Regions from separate parts of the Pantoea alfalfae genome, predicted to be linked through region 2. Evidence: predicted binding sites of a transcription regulator. Region 2 holds the regulator's gene; the other holds the start of a gene.
The links. Region 2 encodes LexA, which represses DNA repair genes until DNA is damaged. Its sites were predicted from a motif close to TNCTGTATGTACATACAGNA; they were not measured.

Region 1 (14,911 bases), on a different replicon from region 2:
GATGACTCAATAAGTTATTCAAATGGAGGAAGAGTTGAACAGAGCCCTAAAGCTGGTATCGGGATATCTCGGAATTATAAAGCTCACCGGCAAAGACAGAAAAAGTGCTGCTGAATGGGGCTTTCTCCTGAGTGTCCTGTTCATCGTGCCGCTCTTTTTTTTGCCGCACGCCAGTGAGCTGATCAAAATTGGCCTTCAGCTGCTGTGGGGGGGCTGCGTTTCGCGCGCGGCATTCATGGCCAACGACAGCTGGAAGCAAAACAAATCACGCTGAGCGATTGCAGCATGATGGAGAGTCAATAATGTCAATGCATGAACTGTTTAAGCAGGTCCGCGGGCAGGGAAGGGTAATGACTACAATCACCCAATCTGCAGATATGTTTAAAGGCAACGTTCGCCGGCGGCGTCCCGCGTTTGATGAGTGGGTCCGGAAGCTGCATCCTGGCGACAGACTGCCCCGGGGGCGTTACTTCAGGGACAAAAAACCGGGGCGTCCTTTCTTACTCATGGATGAATTCTGGCTTTATAACCAGTAAGGAGAACAGCTCACTGACTGATACCCTGAAACGTCCTGAACATCCGTGATATCTCAGAGCACCCGAGCAACGGGAATATCGCTCCAGCGCGTTGTCCAGGCAGGAGATAACATCTCCCGCTTCATTTTCCACTCCGTATTCACACCCTGACCGGCAAACCACACACTGCCCAGCCCGGACTGATTGATCCCGTCAAGAACCGTCATCAGCTGGGCACTGTTTGCACGTGGCTTACTCTCATCGAACAGATTCAGCTGACTGACGCCGTTAGGCGTAAAGTCATCGAGCATTATCCCGGCCTTCATGTAACGTCGCCCTTCAAGCCAGATGCGGTCGAGAGATCGCATGGCAACTTCAATCATGTCGCGTGTGTCCTGGGTAGGAATTGTGAGACTCTCACCGGCACTATTACCATAAAATATCTCACCCTGCGCATGCGGCGAGGTGCGGATAAAAACGCTGATGCGCCGACAGAACTGCCGCTCCTTTCTGAGTTTCTCCGCGGCCCGGGTTGCGTACTGACACAGCGCCTGCTGCATCTTCACCTTAGCCGTAACTCTTTCGCCAAAAGAGCGGCTGCAGACGATCTGCTGTTTCGCCGGTACGAACTCTTCGAGCGGGATACAGGATTCCCCGTTGAGCTCCCTTACAGTGCGCTCCAGCACCACGCTGAAGTTTTTACGGATAAGGGCAGGGTGGGCGCGCGACAGCTGCAGAGCGTTTTCAATGCCCATGAGATTAAGACGCTTACCGATGCGCCGGCCAACGCCCCAGATTTCTTCTACAGGCTGATTGGCCAGCAGGGTAGCGGTGCGCTTTGGATTGCCCGTCGTCAGCGCTAATACACCGCGGAACTGCGGCCACACTTTGCTGGCCCACTGCGCCGATTTTGCCAGGGTTTTTGTCGGACCCATACCTACGCCGACAGTGAGGCCGGTTGTGGCCAGAACGTGCGCGCGCAGGCGCCGGCCAAAATGTTCAAAATCTTCGCAGAAATCAATGCCGGTCAGGTCCAGAAACATTTCGTCTATAGAATACTGCTCCACGCGAGGCGTTATCTCCTCCAGCGCGGTCATAACGCGCTGAGACATACTGTGATAGAGCGCGTAGTTCGAACTGAAGACATGTACGCGTTCGGCAAAATCCTGATTTTTTATCTGAAACCACGGAGCACCCATCTTTATGCCCAGTTTTTTTGCACCGGCGCTGCGTGCAATGACACAGCCGTCGTTGTTCGAAAGGACCACAACAGGCTTACCGCGCAGATCAGGGCGAAACAAAGCCTCGCAGCTGGCATAGAATGAATTAACATCGGCCAGGCCAAACATGGGCATGATCACCTCCGGCGCGCGCGGGTGCTGTTGAAAAACCAGGTAACAACACCGAGCAGCTGCAGTTCATCAGGATAGATTACCGGGTAGGCCGGATTCATCGGCAGCAATGCCAGTGTGGGCTGCAGCTGTAGCCGCTTAACCGTGAACTCACCATTAACCTCGGCAATCACAATATCGCCGTGAGATGCCTGTTCAGCCCGATCGACGACCATAACATCACCATCACAGAGGCCAAGATCCCGCATGCTGTTCCCGCTGGCACGGACGAAAAAAGTTGAGGCACGCCGGCGAATACAGAGTTCATTGAGATCGAGCTCTTTCTCAACGTAATCCTGAGCGGGAGAGGGAAAACCTGCGGCACAGGGATCGGCATACAGAGGCACTGGTACGCGGGGTGTGAAAATTGGTGGCCAGAGTAATGTCAGGCCAGCGGCATAACTGGCCGTGTTCATGACCAGATATCCTGGATATGCTGCAGCATGACTGCAGAAGTGCTGATGAAATTGCGCATAAAATTCCTCCTGTTATTTTACTGTTTATATGTACAGTATTATTGAGGCGGAATTATCTGGCAAGAGGGAGTCGCGCGGAGAAGTGTAAAAGCAAAGCCATCTGTCTGACTAAAGGGGATATTTATACAGATGCCGTAAGGTTGCGCCACTGTCTGAGATCAGAGTCGGATATATAAGAGGGTGCCTGCGGCTATAGATTTGTGAACCGGCTCTCATGGAGTTTTGCTTTTATCATATTGCAGAATAAATGTACCGGGCGTAATCAATCCATGTCGGCATCAGTGATATGACGCTTCCTCATCACGGCTGTTCGTTCCTCGCTATGCTGCGGTACGCCTCAGCCGTGTCTGCGGCGAGCGTTACAATTGCATATTCAGGGAAGAGAATTTCAGCTCCTGTATTCTTTAATTATCCTGTTCATTCAGCAATCAAACTTTATTGTCCTGAACTACATTAACCCGGATGGCAGTCTCCCGATAAGAGATGAATTTAAGCTGTCGTTACGCTATTCCCCTGTTCAGTTTTTCTTCATTCAGACACCTACTGCTGATGCTGCATGGATAGTGAAATATACTGTAGGCAGTAATAAAAAATACGTATGCATAATGAATACGCAGATCCCATGAGATTCACCATACAAGGCTGAAAAGCTGGTCAGAACGGAGCATTGCAATGGCCTTTCAGAGTCCCGCTCAGAACTACACTGAAACGCGCCTGAACCTGGGCGATCTGGTATATCTTTCTCCTTACTCAACCTATCTGATGCGCAGTGAATCCGACTGTGCCGGCGCCGGAATTGTTAAAGGCTCTGTGCTGGCCATTGATCGCGCACTGAAGCCGGTACATGGCCAGATTATCGTTGCAGAGTTTGACGGTGAGCTGACGCTGAGGCGGCTGCTGCTTAACCCGGTTCCTGCCCTGCAGGCGCTGGACGCCGACGAGACTGTCGTGCTGCTCGATGTAAACCAGCCCCTTCCCGTGTGGGGTGTGGTGGCCTATGCCCTGACCGATGTGGCCGGGATAGGTTTTAACGGACCGGCGGGAGAATAAGCATGTTTGCGCTGGCCGATGCCAATAATTTTTACGCATCCTGTGAAACCGTATTCAGGCCCGATCTGCGTGGTAAACCTATCGTCGTTGTTTCGAACAATGATGGCTGCGTGATCGCACGCTCGGCAGAGGCAAAACGCCTCGGGATAAAAATGGCGGCGCCGCTGTTTCTGAATGAGCGTTTCTTCAGGCAGAACGGCGTGCACGTGTTCAGTTCTAATTACGAACTGTATGGCGACATGTCTGCGCGGATGATGGCCATACTGGGCGAAATGGCCGCGGGTCAGGAGGTTTACTCCATTGATGAATCGTTTCTTGATGTCACTGGCATCGATAGCCTGATCCCCCTTGAAGCGTTCGGACAGCAGATGCGCGAGCGAATCCGGCGTGAAACGGGGCTGATTATCGGCGTAGGATTCGGACCAACGAAGACACTGGCCAAACTGGCCAATCATGCGGCAAAGAAGTGGACGCAGACCGGTGGCGTCGTGGATTTGTCCAGCAAAATCCGGCAGCGTAAACTCCTGCACCTGATCGACGTCGGGGATATCTGGGGTATTGGCCCGCGCATTACTAAACGCATGCTCCAGCTGGGGATTACAACGGCTCTGCAGCTGGCTGACAGCAACATCAGCATGATACGGAAAAACTTCGACGTTATTGTTGAGCGCTCTACTCGCGAGCTTAATGGTGAGTCCTGTATTGCACTGGAAGATGCCCCGCCACCAAAGCAGCACATTTTAAACTCGCGATCTTTTGGCGAAAGAGTCACAAAACTGGAAGATATGCAGCAGGCAATCGTGCTGTATGCCACACGTGCGTCAGAAAAACTCAGAGAGCAGAATTCGCGCTGCCGACATATCAGTGTTTCAATCGCCACTGCACGTCACGGTAATGAACCGCAATATTCGAATACCGCCTCTCGCATCTGTGATTATCCGACGAACGATACCCGCGACATCATTGAGTCAGCGCTTCGCGGCCTCAACACCATCTGGCGGGAAGGCTATCGGTACGCTAAAGCGGGCGTCATGCTGGGAGATTTTTATCAGTCAGGTATTGCGCAGTTTGACATGTTCAGTGAGCAGCAGCCGCGTGCGAACGCAGATGCGCTAATGGCAGCACTGGACGGTATTAATCGATCCGGGAAAGGGAAAGTCTTTTTCGCGGGTCAGGGTGATCGCGACAGTTCATGGCAGATGAAACGTGAAATGCTGTCTCCGCGTTATACAACGAGACTAAAAGATATCCCAAGAATAAAGTAACGTTGCGAAAAGGAAGGGGGCACTTAAATTGCAGGGTGCGAAATGTGCCTGGAACAGATGTTGCAAATCATTCGATGAACACGTAGAAGTTTAGTTAGATAAAATGATAAATGAAATATAAAGGGAGAGTTGCTGTTGAAAGAAATAAATCCAGAAAAAAGATATGATTATGCTTATGCAACACATAGTTGTGGCACGCGGCCTTTTCTAGGTATTGAAATGATCATCTCGAATATGATTAGTAACTTTAAAGAAGTTACAAGTCATTCTAATGGCTCTTTCAGTACTACTAAGGACATAATTGGCAGAAATGCGATAAGTGATACAGCAATAGTAATGTCTTACTCATTGCTCGAAGGTTTTTTCGATGAAGAGTATGATTTTTATGTAAAAGAAGAAGGTTCAAAAAAACCAGGTGAATTAAGCGCTTTGATTAACACAATGTTACATGCGCACGATATCAAACTTAAAAACTGGAGGGAGAGAAGGAAAATAATCGACGCAGTCAAGGAGATACGTAATGCGGTGGTGCATAGCAATGGACGGATAGATGGCAGTATTTATAAAGAGAAGTTCTTAAAAATCTTAGGTGTTGATTTGTTTGAACATACTGATGGTTACCTAACGCTGACTTTTGACGCCTCACTCTGGTTAATAAATGCTTTTGAAGCAATCGCTCGTGAATATGCAGAAGTAGTGTTTTTAGGAACTCCAGACCCTAAGATAGACAAATCTTAAGGTGTATAAATTTAGTTTTTTAGAAATAGAAACGGTATTGGGAATTTTAGTTGCGCCCAGCTTTTAACTTGTCCGTTTGTCCATGCGGATTGAATTGCATCCTCTTCATATCTTCAACGTAGCCGGTCTGCGTACCGGGCAAGATAAACGCTACGCATACCCGGCTTTACCCGTATCACCTTGAGTAGCTCCCTCCGTACCGTCGGGCAGCACCGTGCCTTCACGTTAGCCGGGCCGCTTCGCCGGCAAGGGACGCTTACGCTCGCCATCCTCACCCGTTCCCCGCCGTGCGCGGGACATTCAGTCCGCTCCGGCGGCGCGTGCGGCTTCCGGTGTCGCCCATGCCTGCTCCGCTTTACGCCCGGCTGCTGTGGCGGCACGGCGCAGGTGAGGCCGTGTAACCAATAGCTAAGGAGCAGATGATGAAAAGAGAGCTTACCATTGCCAGCCTTATAGCCAGCCTGTCGGGGTTTGCCCCGGACACCCCGTGCGTGGCCCACATCTGGATGGCGGACGATTTTGAGGACATTGACTCAGAACTCTCACCACATGAAGTGACTGCAGCGATCGAACTGGCTGACAGGACGCTGGATGCTGATATCAGCCTCAGCTGGGATTTTATGCGCGACTGTGCAGAAAGCGTGAAGGCCCGGAAGGTGACAGAATGAATATCTGGCTTGTCAGTTATCAGGAAGAGGTCGGCAGCACCTCACATGAATACCACATGCTGCTAAGCGGGCAGGACTTCAGGCTGGCCGAAGCAGCTTGTGAAAGGATGGGTGAAAACTGGTGGCCACCGGAACGTCCCGTCTGCTCTCAGGGCTGCTACTGGCAGTTTAATCGTGGCAGTGTCTGGCTCAAAAGCATCGTTCTGCTTGACGAACGTGAGGCAAAGACGCTGGCCGGCCTGCGATTCCTCGATGAGTGGCAGGTGAGCGGCTTACCGGATGCGCCCGTCATCTGTGACCGTAGCGACTGCCGGTGGGAAGATTACCGACCCTGACCTTCTCACCCGATGCCGCCCTGACCGGCGGCCTCTCTTCAATAAGGGATAAGGAAGTCGCTTCGCTCCGCTTCTTTTGCCGCTTCCCGCCCTGCGGCCGGAAACCTGCAGGGATAATGTGCCGTGCCCTCACGGTAGCCGGGCCGCTCGCATTCAAGGGAAGCTTCGCCGTCCTGCTCACCCGTTCCCCGCCGTGCGCGGGACATTCAGTCCGCTCCGGCGGCGCGTGCGGCTTGCGCGTCCGCCCCTGCCTGCTCCGCTTTACGCCCGTCTTTGTGGTGGTCACGGCACCACAGGGGTGCCCCCTGACACTGAGGAGCATAACTATGTCCCGATTCATGCGTGGCGACAGCGTAGAGATCATGGCCAACTTTCCGGATAACAGCATCGACTTTATTCTGACAGATCCCCCGTACCTCGTCGGCTTTAAGGACCGGTCCGGCCGTTCGATCGCGGGCGACGTGAGCGACAAATGGGTGCTGCCGGCCAGCCGTGAAATGTTCCGCGTGCTCAAAAACAACAGCCTGGCGGTGAGTTTCTACGGCTGGAACCGCGTAGACATTTTTATGCAAGCATGGAAAGCGGCGGGCTTCCGCGTCGTCGGGCACCTTGTGTTTACCAAAACCTACTCATCGAAATCGGCGTTTGTCGGGTATCAGCATGAAAGCGCCTACCTGCTGGCCAAAGGACGCCCGCCGCTGCCGGCTAAACCCTTACCTGACGTGATGCCCTGGCAGTATACGGGCAACCGGCACCACCCGACCGAAAAGCCGGTGAGCGTGTTGCAGCCGCTTATCGAAACCTTCACGAAGCCCGGAGATTTAATTCTGGACCCGTTTGCAGGCTCCGGCTCGACCTGTGTTGCCGCATACCAGTGTGGCCGCCGCTGGATCGGTATCGAACTGCTGGAGCAATACCATACCGCCGGCCTGCGCCGCTTGGGAGAACTGCGCGCCGCCCGTTCTGCCCATGCCGCATAACATTTTCTGTAACCAGACCAGGAGGACAGCACCATGACAGACCAGATAATGACAACTGACAATACCGAGCTTACCGACGACATTAACGATCTGGAGGAATCTCTTTACGAATTTCACCTGCGGTTACGGGATATGACTAAGCGGCATCTATTCCGCGGCGCGGCGCCGGCACAGAAAATGGCCGGAATGCTGATCGAGCAAATCGATACCGAACTTGTGGCGCTGTACAGGCGCGCTGCCGAGATGCGCGGGCACCTGAAATAACAGATGAGGCGGTCATTTTGTGACCGCCTGCTGTCTGTGCGCGGATACTGCCGCTGCTGCGCTTTTGTCCACAGGGTTATAGCCAGGGTATGCACCCGGGCTGTGGACAGAATGAAATAAGATACCCTCTTAACCTTCAAGCTGTTTCTTAACCAAAACACATGTATCTAATGGGATTATATAAATTGTCAAATATGAGCGAAAAGTGGATGTTTACTGTCATTTTATCCGATTTTAACATTTAAGCAGTTAAAAACTGCTTAAATGTTAGTTGTCTGGTTCAGTATCAACAACAACTTTTCTATATTTAGAAAGTAGCTCTACTTTCCGCAATTCGATTTCACGCATAATTTTTGCTTGTATTTCGTGCATTTTGGTAGGTGATGCGTTTTTGACTTTTATATTGATGAAGGTAATGCATAACTCAGGGTTTTCCGGAGTCTTTCTACCATATTCACTGAATTCGTATGCGACTTTACATTCGCCTAAATATGTTTCGAAGCTGATTGTATAGCTTGCTACAACTTTAGTGACACGAACATAGGGGTGTATATGTTTCCATTTAATAGATATTATATTTTCCAGATTTCCTTTGACCCTGTACTGTTCAATATCCTTTTCAAGAAAGTTTGTAACGGCATCTGGTTGATTTTCATAGCCAGTTGAATGATCAGGATTAAAGTGCACATCATCAATTTTTTTGTGATAAAACAAATACCCTATATGAAGCGAGGCTAGATCTTTTAAAAATCTCACCCTGTTTTCATTTTCGAAATCATCCATCAAGACCCTGCCTCTATGAGGAGAGTGTTCGATAATTTGTTTATCCTCTAAATGACTCTCTATCAATGTTATAACATTTTCAGCTATTTCTTTAGTCTCTGGAGAGGTATGGTTTAGCTTGATATTCATCAATAGCTGCGCATCGCCATTGATACTATTAATATCTTTCTTAATTTCCACTGAGCCTTTAAAAAACTTCTCTGTTATATACCAATCATCTAATATATCAGTTTTGCAGATTTCGAACTCCATTATCACAGAGTTGTTGCTTTTAGCATCTAATGATGTGAAGTCACTAAAATCTGTAATTTCATAATTTAAGTAACCATTTTTAGTAATTTTACCAACTTCGATAAACCCACTTACTTCATCAAGTAAATCAACATCTTGGGTTAGATTAAAGTTTCTAAAATTTACCTTATCGAGTTTTTCTTTTGTTTTTATACTGCCCAGTAACTCATATGATTCATCAGGGCTCAACAAAGAAGTGATTAAGTTAGGCACCGTGCCTGACTTTTCAGATATGCCACAAAAAAGGCCCCTTTCTTTAAGTAAATTATTTATCATAGTAGAGGTGCAGTTTTGCTGACTCACTAAGTTTTTCAGTTCATCTCCAGATGGTATGAAATCAATATCACTTTTCATCCGAAACGCTCCTAAAGGTGCTATTATAAGTGTCAACAATTAATGTAACTTCGCTAACCGCATCGTCAAAATCGACATCAAAGCTTTGTGCCATTTTCACTTCATCCACTGAAGGAGAATCAGTAAGTTTATTATATCTATTAAAGTAAATTTCATAATGGCTTGCAAAATCAGAGCAAAGTTTTCTGGCTAACTTATACACCAATGCAAGTGATTCCTGGCTATAGTTGAAGTCGCAAAGCAAAATGAATTTTCTTCCATTTTCATCTGGAACTGATATGGGAATTATAGGGGAGGTGATATATTCCACTGGCATTATCTTTGAATGCCTTGTTGGCGATGCGACATTCAAAGTTGTGTTGAGACAGAAAAATGATATTTCGCCATGACGTTTCTTAATGAAGTTTAAAGAGCTGTATAAAAATTTAGCTCGTGCATTGTCAATAACATGGATAGCGGTATATTTTAATGAGGAATCTATTCTGCTATTAACTATTTTGCTTTTGATATTATCGTTTGACTCATCCTCATCGTTGTTTAAATAAAACAACACGCCAATATCTTCTTTTCTTGAACTGCCAGAGAACTGTTTAGTTATTGTTCTTTTTAATTGAGACTTTGAATAACATTCTATTGTTTGAGCTAAATCTTTGAAATGTTCGCGAAAAGTTGATTTAACACTGTCATAGGGAACTGATGAGTATTTAGCAGAAACAACAACGCTGACTAGTGATTGTTTTTGAAGTATTGAGCTATAGACATAAAGAGCATCAATACCATGGGTTCTTTTTCCATGCTCTCCTACAAAGCAATCTAATTGCTTGTTACTACACATGTTTTTCCAGCCAAAGAGTTTTAAAAAGTCACTAACTATCTCTTCCCCCACTTCACCGACATATTTTGAAAACTCGCCCATTTTTTGAGTCACTGTTTTTTTGATTAGGTAATCTTATAGTATTTATCTTATTTACATTTTTCAACTCTATGGAGGCGTCGCACTTCTAAGTATGATCAAAAGTTATTGTCCGCTTTAGCATAAAGCTGACTGGAGCGCGGCTTAGGTAAGTCCAGTTTATCTTTTATGAGGTAACAGTTTTGTCTCCAGCTTCCATCACAGGTTGAGCCAGATCAGCGCGTTATGTACTGATGAAATGCTTTTAATGTACTTTTATAGTCACTCGCAAGCAGGCTTTGCAGTTGTCTGGGGCACATAAACCGTACCAGAACGTAGTACTCCAAAAATGATGTGTATGAGTTTGCGCATTACCGTACCGACGATAAGCATCCCGGGTTTTCCTGCAAGCCGGAGACGATGGCCAAATGCCCGGATATCCGGATTGTGCTTCAGTGCAACCAGAGCGGGCATATACATTGCGCTTCGCAGATATGCATTTCCTGTTTTTGACATCCTTGACTTGCCCCTCACAGAGCTTCCGGACTGATGATGGCGTGGGTTAAGCCCCAGAAAGGCTGCAACTTCCTTAGCTTTACTGAACTTTTTGTCTGCCATAAAAGACAAAATTACGGCACCTGTAACGCTTCCGATGCCAGGTATTGAACTTATCAATGCCTCCTGCTTTCTTAGCTCATCATTGCTGCTGATATGTTTTTTAATATCCTGTCTGATCATTTCAATCTCTTCTTCCAGGTGACTGGAAATCCTTTGAAGCGAAGGCTGAATGCTGGCATCAGCTTTATCAGCACGGTTAGATTCCATTCTCAGCATGCCTTTCAGCGAATCCATCCGGCGTACCAGAGCCTGCAAAATCCTGACCGGCTGCGGTACAGGCCGCCATAGCGCCGGGATAGTTGCCCTGCAGAAACGCGCAATCAGCTTTGAATCACTTTTATCTGTTTTTGTACGGGACAGCTCCGCCATACCGTAACCTTTTATGCGCGAGGGATTTACCACACTAACCTTTATTTTTTTCTCATACAGAAACGTAGCGAGAGCTGTCCCGTAATCACCGGTAGCTTCCATGCATGCGTGGATCTCTGAAAAGTCATCTTCACCGGACCATTTCAGAAGTGCCGTAAAACCCGCTACTGAATTGGCAAATGCCTTACACCGGTAGCTGCCATTGCAAAGCAAAGCAGCATCAAACTTCTTACTGGCAATATCAATTCCTAGATAAACAGTCATGTCATATCCTCGTGTGGTTAGTACTGACCAACCTTGCAAAATTCAGGCTCACCGCATTGCGGGGCCGAAGATACCCTTCGGTCTGGACTGAGATAAGGACAGAGCGGCATTTATCTTATTTACGGGCCTGATAGCCTGAGGAAGTTGCCGGCCTGCTCTGCCCCGGGACAATACATGTACAGGCAGACTCAACTTATTCTGCCAGAGACACGATACAAGGAAGTTGCTGCGCGCCGCTATATTCCGCCTTGCGGCGGGACAGGGCAGAAAACCGGGTCCGTGCGGACTGCGGCCTGTGCCGTGACTTCACTTTAGCCCGGCCGCTCGTGTTCAAGAGATCGCTTCGCTCGCCATCCTCACCCGTTCGCACTCGCTCCGCCGTGGTTACTTCCGTCGCGCCGCCGCTCAAAATTCGCGTCAGCGCCGTGCGTAATCCCGTCTCCCGCTCGCTTGCGCTGCGGCCTGCGGTGGCGCTCCTGAACACTCCGCTTTCCGCCGGGCTGTCATTCAGTCACGGCACAGGCCGGAACAGTGATGACTTTGACTGCGGAGGATTTCTTATGACATTTAGCGGACCAGCGGTATACGTCGGGACTTACCATAAATACAACTGCGGCAGCATTTTCGGGAAGTGGTTTGATCTTACTGATTTCGAAGAGAAGGACGAATTTCATGACGCGTGTCGCGAACTGCACGCCTCTGAAGATGATCCCGAATTCATGTTTCAGGACTGGGAAGGTATTCCGTCTAAGTTCGTCTCTGAATCCTTTATCGACTGGGATTTCATCGCGGCCTGGAAACAGGCGAAAGAAGAGGGAAGGGAAGACGCATTTATTGCCTGGGCGGATTATTCCGGCGAGTGTGACTTTGATGCATTTGATGATGCGTACAGGGGAAAGGCGGAAACCGAAGAAGATTATGCCTATGAACTGATCCAGGATAACGGCCTGCTGAATGACGTGCCGGAGCCGCTGCGCTCTTATTTCGACTATGAGGCCTATGCACGTGACCTGTTCAGCAGTGGCTATGTACTGCACGACGGTTTTGTATTCAGTAACTGATGATAGCGGCAGGGGAAGCCCTGCCGAAAAGGAGAACAAAATGAAACTGTCACCACAGACCCGCGACATTCTTCGCCAGTACAAAGCTGTGATCAACGAGCGCCGCAGCAGCAGTGGCCAGAGAGAGTTGAGAACAGAAGAGATCGTAGACGAAATCTGTTATTTCATGACCTGTCAGAATGGCGTATACCTCGGCGGGCGTTTTATAAAGAAGGATGGCTGAGGATAAAGAAATGTTCAGGCGGTTGCGGCCGCCTGTGAGCACGCCCAAAAACCTACGTCTGCGAAACGGCAGGGCGCTCGCCTGACGGTGCGTCCTCCGCACCGCCAGTAGGCAGGGGAATGAATAGCCGTCCTGAGCGGTTTGCAGTCTTAACTGTACTTAAGTTTAGCCCGCTCACTATGTCATCAAAAGCTAGCTTCACCCCCATAAAAAAGATAAAAAAAGACTAATGGCGCAAATCCATAACTTAAGTGAACTTATCAATCTATGTCCATGAGCCAATCATAAATTTAGCTAGCTTTTATATCAAATGACTTTATTATCATGGAACTGCTCCCTGGAAATGCCTCTTTGTATTTAACTGTTGGAGGAAGATTTTCAATTATATACGCTCTGACTTCAGGCTTCATACGATAGCCAAAAATTATTGATTCCACCCAGTCCAATTCGAATTTCCTGTTGTAGAAATGCTGACTTGATTGTTTCTCAAAAAAATTCGAATCAGAAATGTGGCGATATTCGGATTCATATTCCCATTCATTTAGCTTAGTACACAATGCATTTATAATCCTATCTCCAAGATCAAGGCTTTTATCTAAATTATAAATGACTTTCATAACATCAAGAATGGGAATGGTTGGTATATTTTTAGCATACACAACTTTTTTTGTTTTAATATCTTTTCCCTTGAATTCAATGCAAAATCCATGATGTGAATTGGCATAATGTGACCACATAAGGTTACTGTCTGGCTTGGAAGAAAATGAAATTATGCTATAAGAGTTAATTTGTTTTTCGAAGTTATCAACCAATTTTTGTAGATAAACCTCCCCTTCTAAAGTGAGCTCCCCTTTACTGGTCAGAGTTGCTAAATTCCTTTTATAGGGTTTTTGAAGTTGCTTTATAAAGGATTTTAATTCTTTAGGTGAGGGCTTCAGTAATTCAACCTTACAATCAAAAAGATCGTTGAAGTTAAGCCTGCTTGAAAAGGTTGCCATGTTTTCAATTAAATTTATCAGGCTGTAGTCTTCTCTGAATTTTTCGTTGTTGGACACCGGTCTGTATTTGTAAATATAATCGGGATTGTCAATTTCCATTTTCACCTTTTCCGCATCTATTTAAACTTATTTTTCAACCAAGCCGAGTTTTTTTCTTGAAGTGCGTTGTAAGTTCACTCACTAATTGAATAATAACAATATTTACCGTGGGCGTCCTGTCGGCTGTCATGCTCCGCACAGAGCCGGCAAAGCCGTCTCTGCCCGGCCCCGTTCCGGGGCAGCGGGTTTCCATCCTGACGCAACACCTTCCGCTCGCAGCAGCCGTTCCGGCTGCGCCGCTCAGTCCCGCCGTAAACGGCGCTCCCGGCATCCCGCAGTTACACATGGCGGGATGTAAGGTGCAACGCCGTTTCGCGCCCGCGCGTCACGTCGTTGCGGCGGGTTCCTGCTTTCCTCATGGGTTGTTTTCGCCCGTCTGAGTCCTTTCGCCGGGGCTGAGACAAGCACAAACCGCCTGGCTGTCCAGGGACGGCTGAAGCCTCTCGCCGGAAAATTTTTTATGTGGCCAAAAATTTTTCCGCTCGCGCCCGGACATCTGCGCCGGCCCGTGCTCGTTACGCCCTTTGCGGCGAACGGCTCTCAAACGGGTGAAGGTTACAACCTGGGGAGAAAGCAGCAGTTCCCCGCAAAACGTCAAGACCGCGGCCCCGGCAACTCAACGGGTGATGGTTTTAAGGGCAGACAGACAGGAGATTTCAGTGGAACAGCCAGCAGTTGTGCGCTTACCGGAGGATACCTATACGCGTGAGCAGGCGACGGCAGTCGCCGCGCAGTACACCAATGTTGCTATCGAAGACGATCAGGGTACGCATTTTCGCCTTGTCGTGCGCAAGGACGGTGATTTGGTCTGGCGGGCATGGAATTTTGAATCAAACGCGGGTTACTGGCTGAACCGTTATATCGGTGATTACGGTATTCGCAAAGTGCAGTAAGCAGTTAAAAGGTGCCCTGCGGAGCAGCCACTCTGCAGGGCGAGACAGTCATTAATCTAACGAGGTATCAACGATGTCAGTAGCCAATGTTAAAGCAAAAGCCCCAAAAAAAACCAGCGCTAAAAAAGTGACCGACGCCGAACAGGCAGCGGTAAAAGCGGCGCTTGAAGCCGCGCCGGTTGAATACGCTCCCCTGTCAGTGTTCGTGATGTCGCTGCTTAATGCCCGTACCATTCCGTATTCCACGGAAAGCGTTGAAAGCATGGCGGCAACCATTAAGTCGGTCGGCCTGTTGCAGAATCTGGTCGCCCACGAACTGCCGGACGGCGAACTGGCGGTGGCCGCAGGCGGCAAACGCCTTACCGCTCTGAATCTGCTGCTCTC
Region 2 (14,911 bases):
AAAGGGCTGACCACGCAATATCTGCTGCGCCAGACCTATAAAATCAGCGCCGGTGAGACCTTTCTGTTTCATGCGGCCGCGGGCGGCGTCGGGCTTATCGCTTGCCAGTGGGCAAAAGCGCTGGGTGCACATTTAATCGGTACGGTGGGTTCCGAAGAAAAAGCCACGATGGCGAAGAACGCCGGTGCCTGGGCGACCATTAACTACCGCGAAGAGAATATTGCACAGCGCGTCAGCGAACTGACCGACGGAAAAAAAGTGGGCGTCGTGTATGACTCGGTGGGCAAAGATACCTGGGAAGCGTCGCTGGACTCGCTGCGTCGTCACGGTCTGATGGTCAGTTTTGGTAATGCGTCGGGTCCGGTGACCGGGATTGACCTGGGCATTCTGAATAAGAAAGGCTCGCTGTTTGTGACCCGCCCTTCACTGTTTGGTTATATCACCAATCGGCAGGAGCTGGAAACCGCCAGTGCCGAGCTGTTCTCGCTGCTGGCGAGCGGCGCCATTAAGATTGATGTACCAGAGCAGCAGAAGTTTGCATTGAAAGAGGCCAGTAAGGCGCACCAGATGCTGGAGAGCCGGGCCACGCAGGGATCCTGTCTGTTAATTCCGTAACAGTCAGCGCCCGGTAAGCAACAAAAAGGGCTTCCCCTGGGAAGCCCTCTTCTTTTTTTTATTTTTTGTTCGCGCTGGTGTAGGGACAGCGGCGATGAATTCGTGTCGAGTCGATGGCACATCGATTTGACGACAGGCATCCTGCCAGAAAACATAAGTAAAAAATATGTTTAATTGCAGATCAGTGCCGAGCAATCTTTCACACTGTGATCGCTACCGCATTTAGCGCCAGCCTTTGCGGTCTAACCTGCTGATCTTACGCCTCAGCTTACGGCGCGCTCGCGCATCGCTGTCGCCAAAAAGGGCACGATGCAGCCACACAGCAATCACCGCCAGCACCAGCCACGGCAACACTTTAATAACAATTGCAAACAGTCCACCGACAAACATCACGATGGTTGCGACCACCAGTGCCGCCAGCACGCCCAGCAGTGAAACGCCGGTCAGCAATAGCATCAGGAAAAAACCCAATACGAATAAAATTTCCACGTCAGCGCTCCTTTTTGAGATTGATTGTTATAGCTATTACAAGAAACGTGCCAACCGATAACTTATTGATTTAACGCTAATAAGGGTTAAAAAAAGTGTCGTAACCTGGTGAGAAAAACCACATTATGGCGTAAAAAAAACCAGCTTTAAAAGCTGGCTTTCCTGTTCAGGGCAGACATCAGACTTCCTGCGGGACCTTATCCGCAACCAGCGCCAGCGCCGCTTCCAGTACGCGAACATCAGCGCCCGGCTTGTGGGCGTTTTCACTCAGGTGACGTCGCCACTGGCGAGCGCCCGGAATTCCCTGAAATAATCCCAGCATATGGCGTGTGACGTGTCCCAGATACGTGCCCTTCGCCAGCTCCGCTTCAATATAGGGATACATAGCGCGCACTACGTCCACCGGGTTAGCCGCCGGATGCTGACGACCAAACAGCGTCTGATCGACCTGCGCCAGAATGCCGGGGTTTTGATAGGCTTCACGTCCCATCATTACGCCGTCAAGGTGCTGCAGATGAGCCAGTGCCTCTTCCAGCGTTTTCACACCACCATTGAGCGCGATCGTCAGATGCGGAAAATCGCGTTTCAGCTGCCAGACGCGGGGATAATCCAGCGGTGGAATTTCGCGATTCTCTTTGGGGCTGAGGCCAGAGAGCCAGGCTTTGCGCGCATGGATAATAAATGTCTCGCATTCACCGCGACCGGCCACCGTGCCGATAAAGTCGGTCAGGAATTCATAGCTGTCCAGCTCATCAATCCCGATGCGGGTTTTCACCGTCACCGGAATCGATACCACGTCGCGCATCGCTTTAATCGCATCCGCGACCAGATTCGCCTCGGCCATCAGGCAGGCACCGAATCGGCCATTCTGAACCCGATCCGAAGGACAGCCGACATTCAGGTTCACTTCATCGTAGCCACGCTGCTCTGCCAGCTTCGCACACTGCGCCAGCGCCGCCGGATCGCTACCGCCAAGCTGCAACGCGACCGGATGTTCCGCCTCGCTGTAAGCCAGGTAATCCCCTTTGCCATGAATGATCGCGCCCGTGGTCACCATTTCGGTGTAGAGCAGCGTGTCGCCGGTCAGCTGACGATGAAAATAGCGACAGTGGCGATCGGTCCAGTCGAGCATGGGGGCGATAGAGAAACGTTGCGAAGAGAAATTAGGCATGAAGCGCAGACAATCCGGTAATTAAGGGTGATGGAATTCTGTGCAAGGATAACACAAGGGCGGGCGATAGTGCATCGCCCGCCCCCGAACAGCCTGAATAACGTGCTTAGAAGTTAAAGCCCAGCTGCATCATCGCGCCCCAGGTATTGTTAGCCCCCACAGAGCCGGCCAGATCCAGATGGACAGCTTTGTTAAACGGTGACAGACCAAAACCTGCGGTGGCAACATTTTCGTCGTTAGACCGCATGTCCGCACGATAACCGGCACGCAGCTGCAGCCAGTCAAGCACGCGGTATTCCGCGCCCACTGCCGCATACTGGCTGTTATCCTGCGTTTTGAAGCGTTTGGTTTCCGTCAGATCCACATCGCCGGTCACGGTAAACGGACCTTTATCCCAGGACAGGCCGGTGGTGACCAGCGGGCGAATCTGGTAGGTATCACGGAACCCGTTGACCTCTTTGGTCTGCAGATCACGCGAAACCAGGTTCTGTCCGGTCACACCCAGCGTCCAGTTTTCAGCAAAGGTGGTTGCCAGACCGGCATCAACGTTAAAGCCGGTGTCGGTGCTGCGATACTGGCTATTGTTGATGTCGTTCTTGTCATAGTTATAGATGCTGGCAGTATAGTTATAGAGCGAGGTTTTCTGCACTTTCGGCGTCACGCCCACTGAGACCGGCTGACCGGCGATAGTGAACTCATGCGCCACCGCCACACCATAATCAATGGTCAGTGCCGCTAAGCCATTCGCACTGGAACGAAGGTTATTTTGATCGCCCGGACGTGGCAGCACCGTTCCGTTAGCGACACCGCGCAGGTAGTCGATATCACCCTGGACCACGTTGGCACGGACGTGCGCCGTACCGTAGGCTTTGGTAATAAACGCAAAAGGCAGAGTCTCATTGGGGATCGTGACGGCCACGGCCACGCCTGCACTGCCGTGAGCTTTGTTACCGCGCAAATCGCTGAGCTTGTCAGCAACATCGCCGGAGGCAGCACGCAGTTCAGGGTAGCCACGCAGATAATCTGCAAAAGTCAGATTACCAATCACGTCACGATAGCGATCTACGGTGTCCGTAATATCATCGACTTTATCGATCAGCTTATCTTTGTCAGTCACCTGAATTCCCGCTGAAGGGAAAATAATGCTGACGTTATCGTCAGATTTAGCACGCGTCATTAATGCCGGGTTCGCCAGCACTGCTGAGCCATAAACAGAAGATGCTACGCCGGTCCCGCCCATGGCGTCATTACGTGCATCATACCAGGTCCCTGCCGCCATGGCGGAAGAAGAAAGGAAAAGCGCGGTCGCTGCAGCGGAATACTTCAGCGCTGAACGTTGAGCGGATTTTTTCACCATTTGCCTGCCATCACCTGAGAAATTGTCATTGAAACATTCAACGACTGAATAGTTTGTTAGCCCTATTGTGAACCCTGGCTAACGCGTTATTGCTGTGAATTCAAAGGAAACAGTGTCTTAATTCAAAGGATTGGACGTTTTCCAATCAAAAAACCGTTGTAATTGTTCAAACTGCGTCGGGGTATTTCAAATAATGCCAGACTTTCCTTAAGTCTTTCTGAACATTACTTCTTAACTCAGTGAGATGCAAAGCAAAATACCAACAAATTCCGCTTCAGGTCGATTGAAAATGGATCTGATTTCTCGTCAGATTTGAGATAGATAGCGGCTGAAATGCTTAAAATGCTGCTTTATCAGGCAAATAATGCTGTTTTACCAGGCGAAAACGAACATCAGCGCCGAAAAACTATGTGTGATAAAATAACATCACTTATCCAGCGGAGAATTTTTCATGACAAACATGACGTCGCAGCAAATTTTGATTCAGGCTGAAAAGATATGCCTGCAGCGCGGTGTACGTCTGACTTCGCAGCGTGCTGAGGTGTTGCGCCTGATGGCCGAACAGCCTGGCTCGATCAGCGCTTACGATCTGCTGGATCAGCTCCGCATCAGCGAACCACAGGCTAAGCCGCCCACGGTCTATCGTGCGCTGGATTTCCTGCTGGAGCAGGGTTTCATTCATCGGGTGGAATCCAACAACAGCTACGTCATGTGCCACCATTTTGAGGCACCGGCACATACATCGGTGATGCTGGTCTGTGACCGCTGTGCTGCGGTAACGGAGAAACAGGCGCAGGGCGTGGAGAAGATTATCGCAACGCTGGCGGGTGAAGCACAGTTCGCTTTACGTCATAGCGTGATTGAAGCGCATGGTTTATGTAAAAATTGTGCTGCGGTCGAAGCCTGTACGCACCATGAAAGCTGCGAGCATGACCATCAGGATGAGGGTAAAAAGCGGGGCAAACGCGGGTAATCTGCACATCCTTGTGCTGTTCCGTCCCTGTGCCGTTCCGGGGCGGGCGCGCCGGAAAGCTTTTAGCTGATTATCAGCCTGGTATCAGATTACCAGCGGTGATCTTTGTTCTGACCTTCCCAGTCGGTTACTTCACGCTCTGCTTCATCTTTCGCATAGCCATAACGTTCCTGGATTTTGCCGACCAGCTGATCGCGTTTACCTTCGATAACCTGCATGTCGTCATCGGTCAGCTTGCCCCATTTCTCTTTCATTTTGCCTTTGAACTGCTTCCAGTTGCCGCTGGCTTCATCTTTATTCATGGCAGACCTCCAATCCTCGGGGTTTAATGATTATCTTGTTACTTAACAAAATAACGATATAAAGCGCTGGTTAACTGCGCTGCATAGAGTTAATTATAGTAGCCAACTTATTAACCGTAGAATAATACAGAATAATCTGTATCGGCTTGCGTGCAGCCACGACTGACTCAGGCATCAAACCAGCTGTTCTGACGCCAGTGCTTACGCCAGATGAGCCACAGCGACAGGCCGCGCAGCGCCAGGAAAACCGTTACCGCCAGCCACAGTCCGTGATTACCCAGCGCCGGTACGCTGAGCAGCATCAGAAAGTAGCCTGCTGCTGCCACCACCATGCTGTTACGCATCTCACGTCCGCGTGTTGCGCCGATGAACATCCCATCCAGCAGATAACACCAGACGCCGATCAGCGGCATAACGATCTGCCAGACCAGATAGCGGTCAGCACTTTGTTGCAGCGAAGGAAGAGAGGTCAACAGGGTAACAATCTGCGGGCCAGCAATGGCATAGGTCAGGGAAAAGAACAGCGCTACCACCACCGCCTGCCGACAGGCAGAGTGCCAGACACGCAGCAGTTTGCCGCCATCTTTTGCACCATGGGCCTCGCCGGCAAAAGCTTCAACTGCGTAGGCAAAGCCATCCAGCGCATAGGCCGTGAACGTAATGAACATCAGCAATACCGCGTTAACCGCCACCACATCCGGGCCCAGCCGCGCGCCCAGCACGGTCAGCGAGGCGAAACAGAGTTGCAGCATCAATGAGCGCAGCATGATGTCCCGGTTCAGCCGCAGCAGCCGGCCGCTGTCACCGCGCCAGCTCTGCTTCAGCAGGCTTAACGTAATACCGCGCAGCTTCAGGACTCGCCAGACCATGATACCGCCGACACCCAGCGTGATGTACTCCGCCAGCGCCGTGGCGGTTGCCGCCCCCGCGACACCCCAGTGCAGTCCCATCACCAGCCAGAGATCGAGCCCGATGTTAACCAGATTGCCTACCACCAGCAGGATCACTGGCGCGCGCGCATACTGCACGCCCAGCAGCCAGCCCAGAATGACCAGGTTTGCCAGCGTGGCGGGTGCACTGAGCCAGCGAATCTGAATAAACAGCGCCGCCTGTTCCAGTACCGCGGGATTACCGCCAACCAGATGGGTCGCCAGCTGAATAATCGGATAACGTAAAGCGATGAACAGTACACCTGCCAGCAGCGCAATCATCAGCGGCTGGGTCAGCGCACGTGCCAGCGCCATTTTATCACCGGCACCAAACGCCTGCGCCGTCAGGCCAGTCGTACTCATTCGAAGAAAAAGCAGCAGCATAAAGAGGAAACTGGTCACAGTGGTCCCGACCGCAACCCCGCCAAGATAGACAGGGCTGTCGAGATGACCAATAACTGCAGTATCGACCACGCCCAGTAAGGGAACGGTGATATTTGAAAGGATCATCGGCAGCGCAAGCCGCCAGAGATTTTTATCCGTTGCCGTGATAAAGCGCATTCGCCGTTCCGTGCTCAGTGTCGCTGCGCAAAACAGGCAGCGACAAAATTAGGGCAGACAGAATAGCATCAGAGAAAGCGAATGCACGCAGCCCTCAGAATCAGAGCCACTCGCCGTTACGCACCACGCCAACCGCCAGACCTTCAATGGTCAGAGACTGTGCACGGGTATCGACAACAATCGGGTCGAAATCGCTGTTTTCAGGCAGCAGATGCACGATAGCACCCTGCTTTTTCCAGCGCTTAACGGTGACTTCATCATCAATGCGGGCAACGACAACCTGGCCATTGCGCACATCCTGGGTTTTATGTACCGCGAGCAGGTCGCCATCCATAATCCCGATATCTTTCATCGACATTCCGCTGACGCGCAGCAGGAAGTCGGCAGAGGGCTTAAACAGGCCCGGATCCACTTTATAGTGGGTTTCGATATGTTCCTGCGCCATGATTGGCTCACCGGCAGCAACCCGGCCAATCAACGGTATGCCTTCTGAGGCTTCTTCTTCCATTAGCAGGCGAATGCCGCGCGATGCACCGGAAACGATCTCAATGACGCCTTTACGCGCCAGCGCTTTCAGGTGCTCTTCTGCCGCATTCGGTGAGCGGAAGCCCAGTTGTGCAGCAATCTCTGCGCGCGTAGGCGGCATGCCTGTTGAAGAAATATGGTCGCGAATCAGGTCATAGACCTGCTGCTGCCTGCTGGTTAATGCTTTCATCCCGCCCCCTGGTTGTTTATACAGTCGCTGTGAGTATATACAGGTATTGGCGAAATGGAAACCGATTGTCAGGCAAAACGCGGCTTCCGGCGCGATATGGAACGCTTATCGCAAATGTGTCCAGAGCAGCGCGATCCAGACAAAGAGTGCCAGTAAGATGCTGATCAGTACTGCCGCAGATCCCATATCTTTGGCCCGGCCCGCCAGCGGATGATGCTCCTGACCGATGCGGTCGACCACGGATTCAATGGCGCTATTAAGGATTTCGACAATGACCACCAGCACCACCGACCCAATCATCAGGATGCGTGAGACCACATCGACATCCAGCCAGCAGGCGATAATAATGGCGACCAGCGCAGCCAGGGCTTCCTGACGAAACGCCGCTTCATGTTGCCAGGCGGCACGCAGTCCCTGCCAGGAGTAACCTGCGGCTTTAATTATTCTGATAAGTCCGGTGGCATTATTTGCCATGATGTGGGAACCCTTTTATCGGATTGACGTCAATGTCTGGGCTGCGTGCAATTGGCACCACCACAGATCTTCGCTGCACTTTCTGGTATGCTTGCGGCGCTTTGCTAACAAGAGGCTTCATGTTGTCTATGTCAGGTTGGCGTAAACTCTATTACAAATTGCTTAATTTACCACTGTCGTTTTTGGTAAAAAGTAAGGCCATTCCGGCCGATCCTGTGTCTGAACATGGTCTGGATCCGACCCGACCTATTATGTATGTTTTGCCTTACGATTCGAAGGCCGACTTACTGACTTTACGCGCGCAGTGTCTGCGGCATCATCTGCCTGATCCGCTCTCTCCGCTGGAGATTGATGGTTCACTGCTGCCGCGCCACGTATTTATCCACGATGGCCCGCGCGTATTCCCCTACTTTGTGCCCAGCGTCGAATCGGTGAAAATCTTTCACGATTACCTCGATCTGCATCGCAATAATCCTAAGCTCGATATCCAGATGCTGCCGGTCACGGTAATGTTTGGCCGCGCACCAGGACGTGAAGTCCAGGGCGAAGCCACGCCACACCTGCGTGTGCTGAACGGTGTACAGAAGTTCTTTGCGGTGATCTGGCACGGACGCGACAGCTTTGTTCGCTTCTCGCCGACCGTCTCACTGCGCCGTATGGCCACGGAGCACGGTACGGATAAGTCGATCGCCCAGAAGCTGGCTCGCGTGGCGCGCATCCATTTTGCCCGTCAGCGGCTGGCGGCGATTGGCCCGCGTTTACCGGCGCGTCAGGATCTGTTCAACCGTCTGCTGCAATCCAAAGCGATTGAAAAAGCCGTCGAAGATGAAGCACGCAGCAAAAAAATCTCCCATGAGAAAGCGCAGCAGAATGCCGTTGAGATGATGGAAGAAATTGCCGCCAACTTCTCTTATGAAGCGATTCGCGTCACCGACCGCGTGATGGGCTGGCTCTGGAGTCGTCTCTATCAGGGCATCAACGTCAATGGCGGCGAAAAAGTTCGTCAGCTGGCGCAGGATGGCCACGAGATTGTCTATGTGCCGTGCCATCGCAGCCACATGGATTATCTGCTGCTCTCCTATGTGCTCTATCATCAGGGCCTGGTGCCGCCACACATTGCTGCCGGTATCAATCTCAACTTCTGGCCAGCCGGCCCGATTTTCCGTCGTCTGGGCGCGTTCTTTATTCGTCGTACCTTTAAAGGCAACAAGCTCTACGCCACGGTGTTCCGCGAATATCTCGGCGAGCTGTTCACCCGCGGTTATTCAGTTGAATACTTTGTTGAAGGTGGCCGTTCTCGTACCGGTCGCCTGCTGGACCCGAAAACCGGCACTTTAGCTATGACGCTGCAGGCGATGCTGCGCGGCGGCAATCGCCCGATCACGCTGGTGCCGATCTACATCGGTTATGAACATGTGATGGAAGTGGGTACGTACGCCAAAGAACTGCGCGGCGCAGCCAAAGAGAAAGAGGGCTTCATGCAGATGGTGCGCGGCTTACGCAAGCTGCGCAATCTCGGTCAGGGTTACGTTAACTTTGGCGAACCGCTGCCGCTGGTCAACTATCTTAACAAGCGGGTACCGGAATGGCGCGACGCGATCGATCCGATTGAGCCGCAGCGTCCGAGCTGGTTAACACCGACGGTGAATGATATCGCGGCCAGCCTGATGGTGCGTATCAATGAAGCGGGCGCGGCTAACGCCATGAACCTCTGTGTCACCGCCCTGCTGGCGTCACGTCAGCGCTCACTCACCCGTGAACAGCTGATTGAACAACTGGAGTGCTATACCCAGTTGCTGCGCAACGTGCCTTACTCGCCAAATGCGACCGTACCCGATCTCTCCGCGGAAGCGCTGCTGGATCACGCCATGGGTATGAATAAGTTTGAGAGCGAAAAGGACAGCATTGGCGACATCATCATTCTGCCGCGTGAGCAGGCGGTGCTGATGACCTACTATCGCAACAATATTCATCACATGCTGGTGATGCCGTCGCTGATTGCCGCCATTGTTCAGCAGCATCAGACGCTGAGCGAAGCAGAACTGCTGCGTCAGGTAAGCCTGATCTACCCGATGCTGAAGAGTGAGCTGTTCCTGCGCTGGCAGACCGATGAGCTGCCGCAACTGTTGACCGAACTGAGTCAGGAGCTGGCGCGTCAGGGCCTGATTACGTTCGAAGCCGGCGAATTGCGCTTTTCCTCAGCGCGCTATCGCACACTGCAACTGCTGGCTGCCGGTGTGCGTGAAACGCTGCAGCGTTATGCCATTACGTTCTCCATTCTCAGCGCCAAGCCGACGATTAACCGCGGCACGCTGGAGAAAGAGAGCCGGACGCTGGCACAGCGTCTGTCGGTGCTGCACGGGATCAATGCGCCGGAGTTCTTCGACAAAGCGGTCTTTACCTCGCTGGTACTGACGCTACGCGATGAAGGGTATATCAGCGACAGCGGGGATGCCAATGTCGCACAGACGCTGGCGACCTGGCACATCCTGGCTGACCTGGTCACCAGTGATGTCCGCATGACGATTGAAACCGCGGTGGCGCACGACTGACCCCTGCGCACAGTAAAAAGGCGACCTCATGAGGTCGCCTTTTTTATGCCCAAAACTTCGGAGCAGAAGAATTCTGGAAGCAATGAATAAGCTCAACACGCTGGGAACAGGGTCAGAAGAGGAAAGCGTCCCGCCGCCCGGAAAAAAACGCCAGGCGTTTTTGAACAACGCAACGCGTTGGCCCGGTTACGGGCGCACCTCAGGGATGAGGTGCGTACTAAAAACGCCGGGAGCGTTTTTGAACAACGCAACGCGTTGGCCCGGCTACGGGCGCACCTCAGGGATGGGGTGCGTACTAAAAACGCCGGGAGCGTTTTTGAACAACGCAACGCGTTGGCCCGGCTACGGGCGCACCTCAGGGATGAGGTGCGTAATCGCGCGGGCCGAGCATGCCAGGGATGGCGGCTTTTGCGTCTTTCCGATCTGACCGAGTTTCCTGCGCACGCTCGATTTCGCCGCTAAATCAGCCTTTTTTCGCCCAAAACTCTCTATCAGAACAGCTGACTGAACGGCGGCGTATTCATCAGTACGCCAAGGAACAGCACCATCCCGACATAATTGTTATTCAGGAAAGCCTGGAAACAGGGCTGGCGTTCACGCCCGGCGATCAGCTTCTGCTGGTAAACAAACAGCGCAGCCGCAAGCAGCAGCGTCCAGTAGAAGGCGCCATTCAGATGCAGCATCATGCCCACCAGCGCCATCAGCAGCAGAGTGGCCAGTTGCAGCAACCCAATAATCAGCTTGTCGAAACGGCCAAATAAAATCGCCGTCGACTTGACGCCAATCTTCAGGTCATCGTCCCGATCGACCATCGCATACTGAGTGTCGTAAGCGACCGTCCAGCAGATGTTGGCAATAAACACCAGCCAGCATACCAGAGGTAAGGACTCACTAACTGCGGACCATGCCATAGGAATCGCCCAGCCAAATGCGGCCCCCAGCACCACCTGCGGCAGATGGGTATAACGCTTCATAAAGGGATAGACCCAGGCCAGCGCCAACCCCACGACGGAGAGCATTATCGTCATCAGGTTCATGGTCAGCACCAGCGCAAAAGCTATCAGCGCCAGGATCACGAACAGCAGCTTCGCTTCTTTGGCACTCACCGTGCCGCTGGCCAGTGGCCGGTGCTTCGTACGCTCCACATGACCATCAACTTTACGGTCGGCGTAGTCATTAATCACACAACCGGCCGCGCGCATCACAAACACTCCGGCAACGAATACCACCAGCACCGGCAGCGGCGGGATCGCCATGTCAGCCAGCCATAATGCCCAGAGCGTGGGCCACATCAGCAGCAGCGTCCCAATCGGTTTGTCGATACGCATCAGGCGAGCGTAGGCCCGCCATTTATTCATACTTAAGCTCGTTTGCACCACAAAATCCTCAGACCAGATCGCGATAGAGCGGCGATGCCGGTAAAAACAGTTCAGTCAGCAGCAGCGGTTTGCCAGAGAGACGCAGGCGGGAACGCCGTCCCCATAATCCGTCCACCTGCCCCGGCTCAATAAAATCGCGGGTCAGCGTCGACGACGAAAAAAGATAGCGCCCCAGAGGACGGGTGCCGAGCTGTTGCAGCATCGCCTCCGGCCCATTGAGGGTGCTTTCCGGCACCAGCGTGCGACCCGCCAGCCAGGGCTGATCGTCGCCGGACAGCAGCACTTCGCGCAGCCAGAAGCGTTCATCGTCTGGCAACAATGCCCTTTCCTCACCCAGCTCGCTGGCGTCAATAAAGCCTTCACGCAGCGGCTGAACCGTGACCCGCTGACAGTGCTGTTCAAAGCGGCGCGTCATTGAATCCTCCTCCATCAGCCAGTCGAGCAAAGGCGGCGCAAGGGTGGCCTGCGACGGAGAAAGCCAGTTGAGCGAACGTAATAAGCTGAGTGCGTCTTGCGACATGGCACCACTCCCGATAATTTTCAGGACGCTAGTTTAGCGCAGAGCGGCGATGCGAACACCTGCCGTCGTGTCAGACGGCAGGTGGATTACTCGCGTTTCAGCCGGTTACTGTTGGCCAGCCACAGCGTGACCACCAGAATCAGAATCGCCGCTGAGTAGCAGAGGGTATCGAAGGGATTTTTATGGTCGACGATAATCAGGCGGATGATGGCCGTGATACCGATATAGACAAAGTAGCGCAGCGGAAAGTGATAGCCCGACTGAAAGTACTTAACAATCAGGGCAATAAATTCGAAGTAGAGGAAATAGATAACAATTCCCTCAATCAGCAGGTAAGAAGAGGCCTGCTCACCGGTGTTAAACAGAACGTTTGCCAGATGGATAGTTTCTTTGCCTAAAAAGACGATCAGGATGATCGCCAGACTCAGCAGACCCAGATTCAGCACCCATTGCAATACCGTTGCAAGGTGGCGGGCCAAAGGATTTTTGTCACTCATGTTGCGCCTTTTAAAAAGGAGTTATCAGCGCGCGATATCATGCGTCAGTGTGATGCAAATCACAATAACCCTAAGCTTCTACATCCACACAGAGCGCGTCGTACCGCCAGTATTCACAGTCGCAATCAATCACCTCTTTTAGCTGATTGCGGTTGATACGGGTGATGAGCAGACCGGGACTGCCCGGCGCCACATTCAGCGTAGGTGCGGCAATCTCCGGCAACGGGCCAGGCAGAATGGTGAAGCGCGCGCCGCCGTAGCGAATACCGTAGCGCTGGTCATAGAGATCGGTCAGGGAGCGGGTCAGATCTTCATCGAGCAGGCCAGGGAAGAAACGCGGATTAAGGTAGTGTTCTACATAGAGTACGGCGCGCCCGTCGATGCGGCGCAGGCGGCGGATGCAGTAAACCGCCGAACCGGGTGCCAGCCGCAGCGCGGTCGCGACGCTGTCGTGCGCCGCAACCTGTTCAGCGGCGATCACCTCAGTGGTCGCCTGCCGTCCCTGCTCCCTCGCCATGGCATGAAAGTGGCTGTGATGCAGCGGATTGTAAATCAGACGTGGTGGCGCGATAAACCAGCCGCGGCGCAGTTCCCGGTAGATCATTCCCTGGGCTTCCAGCTTGCCCAGTGCTTCCCGCAAGGTAATCCGGGTGGTGCTGAACGCCTCGCTTAAGGCACGCTCCGCCGGCAGCCGCCCGCCGCTGAACTCCCCCGCCTGAATGCGCGTCAGCAGTGCGCTGGCTATCGCATCCGCCGTTTTGAGTGCTATCGACTCCACAACAGTAGCCTCATTTTGGTGCGACTCCGCACTCTTACTGTTCAGGTAAATGCGCCTGTGGCAGGCGAACGGGTCGCCTCTTTTGTCGCCCCTTCCCCGCACCGCGCCGCCTTGTCATAAATCGTTCATATACAGGAGCTACATTGGCTCGGTTCTTGCTGGACTAGACCAGCCAGGCCCATCAACTTACACCCGGAGCAACTGAGATGAAAGCGTTTATCGCCTCTGTAGTAGCCAGTGCTGTAGTTCTCACCCTGCCCGTTGCGCAGGCCGCCGATAACGACCTCGCTGCGCTGGAAAAAGCCGCGCGCAGTGAAGGTCAGGTCAACAGCGTCGGGATGCCGGATAGCTGGGCCAACTGGAAAGATACCTGGAACGACATCAGCAGCAAATATGGCCTTAAGCACAGCGATACCGATATGTCATCGGCGCAGGAGCTGGCGAAATTCGATGCAGAGAAAGCGAACGCCAGTGCTGATATCGGTGACGTGGGCGCCGCCTTTGGCCCGATCGCTGTCGCTAAAGGTGTGACCCAGCCCTATAAACCCACGCACTGGGATCAGATTCCGGCCTGGGCTAAAGATAAAGAGGGTCACTGGGCGCTGGCCTATACCGGCACCATTGCCTTTCTGATCGACAAGCAGCAGGTGAAAGATATCCCCCACAGCTGGGCCGATCTGAAAAAAGGTAAGTATGTGGTTACTATCGGTGACGTCGGCGTAGCTGCTCAGGCGGCTAATGGCGTACTGGCTGCCAACTACGCTTTAGGCGGTGATGAGAAGAACCTGAAACCAGCGCTGGCGTTCTTTGCCGATCTGGCTAAGCAGGGTCGTCTTGGCGTGACCGATCCGGTGATCGCTAACATCGAAAAAGGCGAAGTACAGATGGCGGTGGTGTGGGACTTCAACGCTCTGAACTACCGTGACCAGATCGACAAAAACCGCTACGAAGTGGTAATCCCGTCTGATGGCTCAGTCACCTCCGGCTACACCACCCTTATTAACAAATATGCGAAACATCCTGACGCCGCAAAACTGACGCGTGAATATATCTTCTCAGACCAGGGCCAGATCAATCTGGCGAAAGGCTATGCGCGCCCGATTCGTGCCGAGCATCTGACGCTGCCAGCGGACGTTCAGGCTCGCCTGCTGCCGCAGTCCGAATATAAAAATGCCCGTCCGGTTAAGGATCAGGCTGCCTGGGATAAATCGTCGAAAATGCTGCCGCGCCTGTGGCAGGAAAACGTCATCATTAACATGCAGCAGTAGTTCGCGGCAGGGAGAACGGAATGAAGACCATCCTGGTGGTACTGGACGGGCTGAGCAATCAGGTCGCACAACATGCAATGGGTTACCTGCATGCCGAATGTTCGCAGGGCAACGGGTCCTATTACCGAATGACCTGTGAGTTACCGTCGCTGTCGCGCCCGCTTTATGAGTGCATTCTGACCGGGGTTCCGCCGGTCAGAAGCGGTATTATTCATAACGGCGTCAGCCGGTTAAGTCGCGAGCGCAGCGTGTTCCACTTTGCGCGCGCGGCGGGACTGACAACGGCGGCGGCGGCCTACCACTGGGTGAGTGAGCTTTATAACCGCACCCC

Region 1: umuD (translesion error-prone DNA polymerase V autoproteolytic subunit) is a predicted target of LexA. The motif match lies at 2,401-2,420, and genes of this name have one in related genera.

The regions. Positions count from the first base shown of each region.
Region 1 covers NZ_CP082297.1:11,196-26,106, reverse strand. The annotation lists gene K6R05_RS21635 (hypothetical protein) at 23-274, shown strand; gene umuC (translesion error-prone DNA polymerase V subunit UmuC) at 590-1,864, opposite strand; gene umuD (translesion error-prone DNA polymerase V autoproteolytic subunit) at 1,873-2,322, opposite strand; gene K6R05_RS21620 (S24 family peptidase) at 3,055-3,432, shown strand; gene umuC (translesion error-prone DNA polymerase V subunit UmuC) at 3,435-4,697, shown strand; gene K6R05_RS22265 (hypothetical protein) at 4,833-5,435, shown strand; gene K6R05_RS21605 (hypothetical protein) at 5,855-6,103, shown strand; gene K6R05_RS21600 (hypothetical protein) at 6,100-6,438, shown strand; gene K6R05_RS21595 (DNA methyltransferase) at 6,765-7,418, shown strand; gene K6R05_RS21590 (YubE family protein) at 7,452-7,682, shown strand; gene gapS4b (GapS4b family protein) at 7,950-9,110, opposite strand; gene gapS4a (GapS4a family protein) at 9,100-10,026, opposite strand; gene K6R05_RS21575 (IS110 family RNA-guided transposase) at 10,285-11,253, opposite strand; gene K6R05_RS21570 (antirestriction protein ArdA) at 11,814-12,314, shown strand; gene K6R05_RS21565 (hypothetical protein) at 12,355-12,537, shown strand; gene K6R05_RS21560 (DUF2971 domain-containing protein) at 12,828-13,634, opposite strand; gene K6R05_RS21555 (DUF905 domain-containing protein) at 14,261-14,527, shown strand; gene K6R05_RS21550 (ParB/RepB/Spo0J family partition protein) at 14,601-14,911, shown strand, end outside.
Region 2 covers NZ_CP082292.1:3,711,098-3,726,008, forward strand. The annotation lists gene K6R05_RS17350 (quinone oxidoreductase) at 1-615, shown strand, start outside; gene pspG (envelope stress response protein PspG) at 838-1,104, opposite strand; gene dusA (tRNA dihydrouridine(20/20a) synthase DusA) at 1,283-2,275, opposite strand; gene K6R05_RS17365 (conjugal transfer protein TraF) at 2,382-3,632, opposite strand; gene zur (zinc uptake transcriptional repressor Zur) at 4,084-4,605, shown strand; gene K6R05_RS17375 (CsbD family protein) at 4,695-4,907, opposite strand; gene dinF (MATE family efflux transporter DinF) at 5,075-6,397, opposite strand; gene lexA (transcriptional repressor LexA) at 6,498-7,112, opposite strand; gene K6R05_RS17390 (diacylglycerol kinase) at 7,218-7,586, opposite strand; gene plsB (glycerol-3-phosphate 1-O-acyltransferase PlsB) at 7,715-10,138, shown strand; gene ubiA (4-hydroxybenzoate octaprenyltransferase) at 10,630-11,496, opposite strand; gene ubiC (chorismate lyase) at 11,525-12,037, opposite strand; gene psiE (phosphate-starvation-inducible protein PsiE) at 12,124-12,534, opposite strand; gene K6R05_RS17415 (UTRA domain-containing protein) at 12,605-13,312, opposite strand; gene K6R05_RS17420 (ABC transporter substrate-binding protein) at 13,519-14,580, shown strand; gene K6R05_RS17425 (alkaline phosphatase family protein) at 14,601-14,911, shown strand, end outside.